DNA from 2 places in the Nocardioides pacificus genome. Region 1 is predicted to be linked to the other one. Evidence: riboswitches for the same ligand, from Rfam matches in the RefSeq annotation. Region 1 holds a riboswitch; the other holds the start of a gene.
What was found. Region 1 has a riboswitch for cobalamin ahead of ACYU7L_RS16805 (nitrite reductase). Riboswitches for the same ligand answer to the same signal wherever they lie in the genome.

Region 1 (4,406 bases):
TGCATGTACATGTAGGAGCCGTAGAAGAGCGGGTCGCCCTCGGCCAGCAGCACCACGTCGCGCCCGGCGTCCAAGTGGACCGCGAGCCGGGCCGCGGCCTCCTCGTAGAACGCCGCCATCGCGCCGGCGTAGCCGCCGGGGTGGTCGGTGACGCCGGTGGTGACGGGGTAGGTCAGCTGCTCCTCCAGCACCCCGTCCGGGATCAGCTCGGCGGCGATCCGTCGCGCGTTCGAGCGCCGCCCCGCGGCCGCGTGGTAGGCGACCACGTCAGCCTGCTGGATCAGCCGGGCGGCCTTCCGGGTGATCAGCTCGGGATCTCCCGGGCCGACCCCGACACCGGCGAATCGTCCTCGAGTCACGGTGCTCACTCCTCGTCCCGGGCCAGCGCGTTGAGCGCCGACGACGTCATCGCCGAGCCACCCCGGCGACCGCGCACGGTCACGAAGGGGACGTCGATGCCGTGCTCGGCGGCCAGGTCGATGAGGGCCTGCTTGGACTCGGCAGCGCCGATGAACCCCACCGGACACCCCACGATCGCCGCCGGGCGTGGTGCCCCGTCGATGAGCATCTCGAGCAGGTGGAACAGCGCGGTCGGCGCGTTGCCGATCGCCACCACGGCTCCGGCGAGGTGCGGCTCCCACAGCGAGACGGCCGCGGCGGTCCGGGTGGTCCCCCAGGCCGCGGCGAGGCCAGGGACCTCCGGCTCGTTGAGCGTGCACAGCACCGCGTTGTCGGCGGGCAGTCGGCTGCGGGTCACCCCCTTGACGACCATGGTGGCGTCGCACAGGATCGGCGCGCCCGCCTCCAGTGCGGCCCGCGCCGCAGGCACCAGACGAGGATCGATGACGAGGTCCTCGGTGAGGTCGACCTGGCCGCTGCCGTGGATCATCCGGACCGCCACGCGCTCGGCGGTGGCTGGGATCCGGGACAGGTCGGCCTCCCGGCGGATGGTGGCGAACGAGTCCAGATAGATCGCCGGCCCGTGGTCGACGTAGGGGTAGTGCCGCTCGGGTCGACGCAGCTCGCTCATGGGTGCTCCTCGGGTCGTCGGCTCTCGCCGGTCAAGAGGTCGGGATCGGGGATCAGGACGCCCCGCCAGGGGGTGACGACGACCTCGGAGGCGCCGGCGCAGAGCTCCTCGACGGCGCGCCGGTCGAGGCCGGTCTCGGGTACGGCGGTGTGGACGCCGCCCGGCACCGGGCCGAAGCCGAGCGGTGGAGCAGGGTCGGGGACGTGCGGGTCCGGCGGATGCGGTGTGACCAGGGGCGTGTCGAGCTCGGCGGCGTGCCAGGCGGCCTCGGGGCCCTGCCCGCGCACGTCGAGGAAGCGGACCGCGAGGTCGGCCAAGGCACGTGGGGCCTCGTGGAGATCGACGGTCGGCCCCCAGTCCGGACCGACCCGGAGCTGGGCACGGTCACCGTCGAGGGCGACGAGCCCGAGGTCGCAGGGCCGCGTCAGCAGGTCGCCGCGCCCGTCGTCGAGCACGAACAGGAACCGGCCGGGCAGTCCGGCGAGCGTGGTGCTGGCGCAGATCTCGGCGTCGAGCGCTGCGACGGTGGGGCGCAGGTCGGCGCGTCCCCCGGCCAGTCCGGTCTGGGGCGAGGCCATCACGTTGCGGGCCAGGTCGTGCGCACGGCTGGGCAGCAGGCCGGTCGTCTCCAGCTCCTCCAGGACCACACTGGGCAGCTGCTCGGTGCCGGCGTGCCTGGGCAGGGCCCGGAGCTGAAGGTTGCTGCGTCCGGTCACGTGCACGTGAGCGTCACCGTAGCGCTCCGCGACCGCGACGAGGGCACGCAGCGAGTCGCCGCGCAACCGTCCGCCCGGGAGCCTGAGGCGGACGAGGAGCCCGTCGTCAGCGGGCCAGGGGCGGAGCGCGCCAGGGCAGCGGTCTGGTCGATACCGGTTCACCGGGAGTCACCTTGTTCGGAGTCCGGGCCCGTACGCGGGACCCACCATGACCCGACGACGGGTGTCGTCAGGGCCAGCAGGTCTTCGGACTCGGATCAACCGGGTCAGGACGCCTTCCCAGGGCGGATGCCCCAGTGGCTGCCGTTGCCGGCGTGTCCTGCCCGTCCCCTCACCGCTGCGCGTCAGTCCCGGATTCGCACCGGGTTCCCTGACTCCGTGTTGCGGAGTACGACTGGCTGAGCGGAGCGTACCTGGAACTCCGGACAGCCGACGTCGCAGGGCCTAGCCTGCATCCCGAGAAACGGGGGATGCAGGGTGTTCACAGCAGGAGTGGGTGCGGCGCTGGTCGTCATGGCGACCGCAGTCGTCTTTGCCAGGCTCAGGGCGAACCGCAGGAGGGCAGCCGCGCTGCTCCGGACCCGACTGGCGGCCGACGCTGAGCCGGCACTGCTCGCGGGCCGGGCGTGGAAGGACGCCGTCGAGCGCGGCCTGTCCGACGCGGTGGAGGCCGGTCGCTGGGTCACCCGCGACACCATGCTCGACTGGCTGGGAGCCAAGCCGGCGGCGTTCCCCGCCCTGAAGGCCCTCGCCCAGGAGGCGGAGACGGGCGCGGAGACACGCTCGCTGCTGGCCCTCCTCGCCCAGGACCTGCGTCCGACGGTCGCGGCGGTGAACGCCCAGATCCGAGCCCAGGAGCTCGCTACTCGTCGTACGTTCTTCGACACTATCGAGAAGCAGCCGCTCACCGACGAGCAGGCGACCGCGGTCATCGCCTTCGACAACCGCGTCCAGGTGGTCGCGGCCGCCGGGTCGGGCAAGACGTCGGTGATGGTCGCCCGCGCGGCGTACTCGATCCTGTGCGACATCGTCCCGGCCGAGCGCATCCTGCTGTTGGCGTTCAACAAGGACGCCGCCGTCGAGCTCCAGCAGCGTGTCGACGCCAGGCTCAAGGCGGCCGGGATCGACGGCACCGGGTTGCGGGCGGCGACGTTCCACGGGTTCGGCCTGACGGTGATCGGCCGCGCGACCGGCAGGAAGCCGCGGCTCGCCCCCTGGCTCGACGCCGGTCAAGACATCGAGATGGTCTCCCGGATCGTGGACGAGCTGCGCGACAGCTCCCAGGCGTTCCGCTTCAAGTGGGACATCTATCGCCTGCTCTTCGCGAGAATGGCCACGGAGCCCGACGGCGGCGAGCCGGACAGCTATGACTTCGTCTCCCGAGAGACCGGGTTCCGCACGTTCAACGGCGAGACCGTGAAGAGCCAGGGCGAGCGGATGATCGCCGACTTCCTCTTCCTGAACGGCGTGAAGTACGAGTACGAGTCGCCCTACAGCCATGACGTGGCGGACGCCGAGCACTCGCAGTATCGGCCCGACTTCTACTACCCCGACGTCGATGTGTGGCACGAGCACTGGGCGCTGGACCGCGACGGGCGACCACCCGAGTCGTTCGAGGGCTACGCAGCGGGGATGGCGTGGAAGAAGCAGCTGCACCGTGAGCGCGGCACGACCCTGATTGAGACGACCTGGGCGGCCATCCTCGACCAGACGGGGTTCCAGCCCCTCGCCGCCGACCTCAAGGCACACGGCCTCACGCTCGATTGGAACCCCGATCGTCCCATCCCGGGCGCGGAGCCGATCAGACACGAGGATCTGGCCCGGCTCATGCGGTCGTTCATGACCCACGTGAAGTCGAACTCCCTGACCCGCGAGGACCTCGCGCGGCGGCTCGCCCACGCCCCTGCGGCGGTGCAGACCTTCCGCTCACGCGTCTTCCTGGAGCTCTACTGGACCATCCACGACGAGTGGCAGCGTCGGCTGGCCGACGACGACTCGATCGACTTCGAGGACATGCTCGTCCAGGCGGCCGAGCATCTCGAGGCGGGGGTCGTCAACCTGGGCTACGAACTCGTGCTCGTCGACGAGTTCCAGGACGCCAGCCAGGCGCGCGCACGGCTGACCAAGGCGCTGGTCGACAAGCCGGGTCGACACCTGCTCGCCGTCGGCGACGACTGGCAGTCCGTCAACCGGTTCGCCGGCGCGGACCTCTCGGTGATGACCGACTTCACCGCGTGGTTCGGCGAAGCCCTCACCTTGCGGCTGCAGACGACGTTCCGCTCACCCCAGTCGATCTGCGACACCGCCAGTCGGTTCGTAGCCAAGAACCCGCGCCAGCTCACGAAGACGGTCACGTCCGTCCAGCGCGACTACGGCCCACCGAGCACGCTGGTGCGGGTCAAGAGCCCGGACGAGGTGACCGGTGCCCTGACGAAGGTGCTCGCCCATCTCGCCGAGGAGGTGCGCTCGGGCCGGGTCGAGCCCGGCCCCTCTGGCTGCGTCGAGGTTGACGTGCTGGGCCGCTACCGCTTCGACCAGGACCTCCTCCCATCGACCCTTCCGGAGGAGTTGAGAGTCCGGTTCCGCACCGTCCACTCCTCGAAGGGTCTCGAGGCCGACTATGTCGTCCTGCCCAACGTGTCGTCCGGCACCTTCGGCTT
Region 2 (4,406 bases), 220 kb from region 1:
CCGACGTCGTCGCCGACATCAAGGGCAGCATCGCCCAGCACCTGGCCGAGCTCTTCGCCGGCTATCTCACCCTCTTCGAGGTCGACACCGGCCTGGCCGAGCCGCTCGCCTGGGGCCTGGTCGGGTACGTCGACTCCGCCGCGACGCGCTGGGTCGAGAACCCCGGCGCCACGACCTTCGAGCAGATGTCGGACTTCCTCGCCCGCGGGATCTGGGCGATCCTCGACGACGCGCTGCGCAGCTACGGGCTGACCCTGGACCCGCACGTGCCGCTGACTCTGTGACGGCCCCGGCCCTCTTGTGAACGGCGGCACACTGGGTCCTTTACCGTAGGGAGACCCGCTCGGTCAGGCGGGGATGGCCATCGCAACGAGGGGAATCGATGCACGCCACCGCCCGGGAAGCCGCACGCCAGCAGGCCTCCACCGACTGGGAGTACGTCGAGGACGTGCTCGCACTGGCCCGCAAGCACCTGCAGGCCGATCTGGTCTGGATGTCCTCCCTCGACGAGACCCATCACGAGATCCGGGTCTCCAGCGGACACGACATGGACGTCGCGGTCGCCAAGGCCGCGCCCTTCGAGGGGTCCTACTGCACGCGCGTCCTGTCCGGCCAGCTTCCGCCGGTCATCCCGGACGCCCGCCACCACCCCGTGGCCCGCGAGCTTCCCATCACGACGTCGCTCGGGATCGGCTCCTACATCGGGATCCCCTGGCACGACGCCGACGGGAGAGTCGGCGGGATGGTCTGCTCACTGAGTCGCGACCCCAAGCCGGGGATGGGCGGCGAGGAGCAGCGCTTCCTGAGCGTGATCGCCGAGCTGATCAGCAACCACGTGCGCCGGCTGCGCACCGACGACTGGCATGCCGCCCAACAGGACTCCGAGCGGGTCCGCCGGGTGCTCGAGACCCGCGACGTGCGGATGGCCCTGCAGCCGGTCATCCGGCTCCGCGACGGCGTGGTCGTCGGCTACGAGTCCCTGGCGCGGTTCTCTCCCGAGGTCTTCCCCAGCCCCGTCCATGCGTTCGCGGCCGCCACGCGCGCCGACCTGGGCGTCGAGCTCGAGCTGCTGGCGGCGCAGAAGGCACTTCAGCTGCGCGACCAGCTGCCCCCCGACGTCTGGCTGAGCGTGAACCTGTCGGCAGACGCGTTGGTGGACGACGCCGTCCAGGCGACCCTGCTGGCCCACGAGCACCCGGGGCTCGGCGTGGAGCTCACCGAGCATGTCCAGGTCAGCGACTATGCCGAGCTGACGGCCCGCACCGACCAGCTCCGCGCCGCCGGCATCTCGATCGTGGTCGACGACGCCGGCGCCGGGTTCGCCAGCTTCAGCCACATCCTGCGCGTCTCCCCCGACGTCATCAAGCTCGACCTCGACCTGACGCGCGACGTGGACAGCGACAAGGTGCGCCGCGCCCTCACTCGGGCCCTCGTCGACTTCGCCCGCGACACCGAGGCGCCCCTGGTCGCCGAGGGCATCGAGACGCAGGCCGAGCTCGAGACGCTGCGTGAGCTCGGCGTCGACTACGGACAGGGCTACCTGCTCGGCCGGCCCGCCTTCCCCCCGCTGCCGTAGCGCTCCGTGTGCACCGCCTGCTCGAGTGGTCGCTTCGCCCGCCACCCGTGCCGCTCGAGGTCGGGCACCTCCTGCAGCGCCGAGACCCTGCCCACGCACAGCCACGCGATCGGGCGCACCTCGTGGGGGATGTCGAGCAGCTCCTGGAGGAACTCCTCCCGGTAGAACGACACCCATCCCACTCCCAGCCCCTCGGCCGTGGCCGCGAGCCAGAGGTTCTGGATCGCCAGGCAGGTCGAGTAGAGGCCGGCGTCCGCGATGGCGTGCCGTCCGAGTACGGCGGGGCCGCCGCGCGCCGCGTCGTACGTCACGACGACGCCGAGGCCCGACTCCATGACGCCCTCGACCTTGATCCGGTCGAACGTGTCACGCCGCTCGCCCTCCAGAGTGCTCGCGAACACCTCGCGCTCACGCTGCACGTGCTCACGGAAGCGGGCCCGGGTCGCCTTCGAGCGAACGAGCACGAAGTCCCACGGCTGGGTGTGCCCGACGCTCGGCGCGGCATGCGCGGCGCCCAGCACCCGAGTGAGGACGTCGTCGGGCACCGACTCTCCCGTGAACTCGGCGCGCACGTCGCGGCGCCGGAAGATGGTCTCGTAGAGGTCGCGTGACAGGTGGCTCGGCAGGTTGTTCGGCAGGTTGTTCGACATGGGGGCAGGCTCCCGCAGCTCGGATCGATGCGAGGCCGGTCTTCGGACTTCCCGTCGTCATCGTGCGATCGCCTTCCCGGGCCGACGAGGTCCAGTGGCTGCGCCTGGGCGCGTGATCGACGACTCGAGGTCACCGCAGCGGGCCCTGTGCCGGAGTCACACCGGCTTCCCGATTCTCCCCTGGTGGGGCACCTCGCAGGTTGTTGCCGGCGCCGAACCTACCGCCCTCGCCGTCGGCCGAGGTCTTAGGGCCCTGCCCAACCTCGGCGCGGCGCTGATTGACTGTTCGGTCGTGGACATGCGCCGCGGGTGGTGTTTCGTGACGGTGGCGTTCGGCTGGACCTGGACGCTCGGCTTCTCGGCCGCCGCCCTGGGCGGGGGCGCCGGCCGCGCCCTCGTACAGGTCGCCCTGCTCGGCCCGGTCGTGGGCGTGTTCGTCATCCTGTGGGCCGATCCCGCGCTGGCCCGCGCACGCGACCTCCTCCGTCGCCGAGCGGGAGCGGGGCCCGGCGTGCTGCGCAGCGGGCTCGTGCTGGCCGCCCTGTGGTCGACCTGGGAGGTGCCGCTCTACTTCGTGGACGGCAGCCCGCTGCACGGTCTGGACCCGGGCTCGGCCGCCTTCTGGGGCTCCCTGGCGGCCCGCCCTCCGCTCGCCCTCCTGGCCGTCTGGGTGACGCGGCCCCGTCGCAGGACAGTCGTGGCACCTCATCGGGCCGGCTCGTGCTGACTGGGTGTGTCCGTACTGCGAGGACCTGCGGGGCGCGGTGAACGCGATCGCGAGCCGCGAAGGTCGACGACGGACGACGACGAAAGCAGATCAGCGCGCCGGCTCGGACGTGCCTCGCGCCTCGTCGCGGCCGGCGACCACCAGGTATCCGTCGCTCTCGGGGTCGAAGGTGGTGGACTGCACCGTGAGCCCCACGCTCCGCAACTGCGCCACGAGGTCCTCGTACCGGTAGGGCCAGATGGACAGCCGCTCCGAGCAGGCTCGCACTGCCCCATCCGGCTCGATCTGGGCAACCACGATCTCGAGGAAGTGCTCCTGCTCCCAGTGCTGCTCGATCTGCCAGTGGTAGCTGACCACCGCATCGCGGTCGTTGCGGCGGATGAGCCGATCGCGGACGTCTATCCGTGAGCCGGCCGAGCGCACGCGCTCCCAGTTGCGCGACGTGAGCACGAGGCGTCCGCTCGGCTTCAGCAGCCGCGACATCGCTTCCAGTGCGGTCAGGCGCCCGGCTGCGCCCTCGGCGTGCCCGAGCGAGTTGCCGACGCAGAACACCAGATCGAACGTGGAGTCCTCCAGGTGGTAGGACAGCTCGTCCCAGCTCACGCGGAGGGCCCGCAGCGAGACACCCTGCTCACGGGCGACCTTCTCGGTCCGGCGAACCATCCCATCGCTGGCGTCGGTGGCGACCACGTCAAGGCCGAGACCCGCGAGACCGACGGCGAGCTGGCCGGTCCCGCACGCGCAGTCAAGGATGCGTGCGTGGGGCGGCAGAGAGCCCACGACGTCGCTGCCATAGACCGCGGCGGCCGTGGCGGGGGTCAACTTGTCGTCCCCGATCAGCCACTCGTACACCTCGGAAAGCGCCCCATAACCAGCCACCGCAATCACCTCCCTCACTCGACGACACGCGGGCCTGGCCGCGCCGGCGATTCGCACCTTGCGCCTCGCTCTGTGCCGGGCCGCGTCAACGAAGCACTGAGCAGGACCCAACCACCTCCGTCCGCTGAGGTTCCACCGGATTTCCAGTGGGGAACCGCCGGCAAGAGTCTTTGCCCGAGGAATCGCGTCGGGAATGACGCGTCCACGCCCTTTGGTTTCTACACTGATTGAGTGAGCAACCAAGCCCCCCAGATCGAGCAGCTGCGAGCCGAGCTCTCCACCCTGGAGGCCCTCGACATCGCCCTGCGCGACGCTCAAGGCGTGATGGACCTCCTCTTCGGAGCTCGCGACGGTGATGCCGCCCGGGAGGCGCTGCTCGCCCACTACGACTTCAGCGACACGCAGGCCGACGCCGTGATGAGCATGCAGTGGAGTCGCGTGACCGAGCGCGACCGCCAGCGGATCCGGCAACAGCGCCGCGTCGCCGGCCGCCGTCTCCAGGACCTGCTCGTCACCTAGAGCCGGCCCCGCACCCACTCCACTGCCTGCGACACGCCCTCGACCAGCTCCACGC

Region 2: linked by a shared signal. The riboswitch ahead of bluB (5,6-dimethylbenzimidazole synthase) and the one ahead of ACYU7L_RS16805 (nitrite reductase) in region 1 are both predicted to bind cobalamin.

The regions. Positions count from the first base shown of each region.
Region 1 is NZ_BAAHCI010000014.1:76,973-81,378, forward strand. Features, by position in the region: gene ACYU7L_RS16795 (precorrin-2 C(20)-methyltransferase) at 1-368, opposite strand, end outside; gene ACYU7L_RS16800 (precorrin-8X methylmutase) at 365-1,030, opposite strand; gene ACYU7L_RS16805 (nitrite reductase) at 1,027-1,908, opposite strand; cobalamin riboswitch at 1,967-2,160, opposite strand; gene ACYU7L_RS16810 (UvrD-helicase domain-containing protein) at 2,224-4,406, shown strand, end outside.
Region 2 is NZ_BAAHCI010000014.1:292,695-297,100, forward strand. Features, by position in the region: gene ACYU7L_RS17805 (TetR/AcrR family transcriptional regulator) at 1-284, shown strand, start outside; gene ACYU7L_RS17810 (sensor domain-containing phosphodiesterase) at 383-1,576, shown strand; gene bluB (5,6-dimethylbenzimidazole synthase) at 1,537-2,226, opposite strand; cobalamin riboswitch at 2,243-2,432, opposite strand; gene ACYU7L_RS17820 (hypothetical protein) at 2,519-2,953, shown strand; gene ACYU7L_RS17825 (class I SAM-dependent methyltransferase) at 3,044-3,832, opposite strand; gene ACYU7L_RS17830 (hypothetical protein) at 4,064-4,351, shown strand; gene ACYU7L_RS17835 (cobalt-precorrin-6A reductase) at 4,348-4,406, opposite strand, start outside.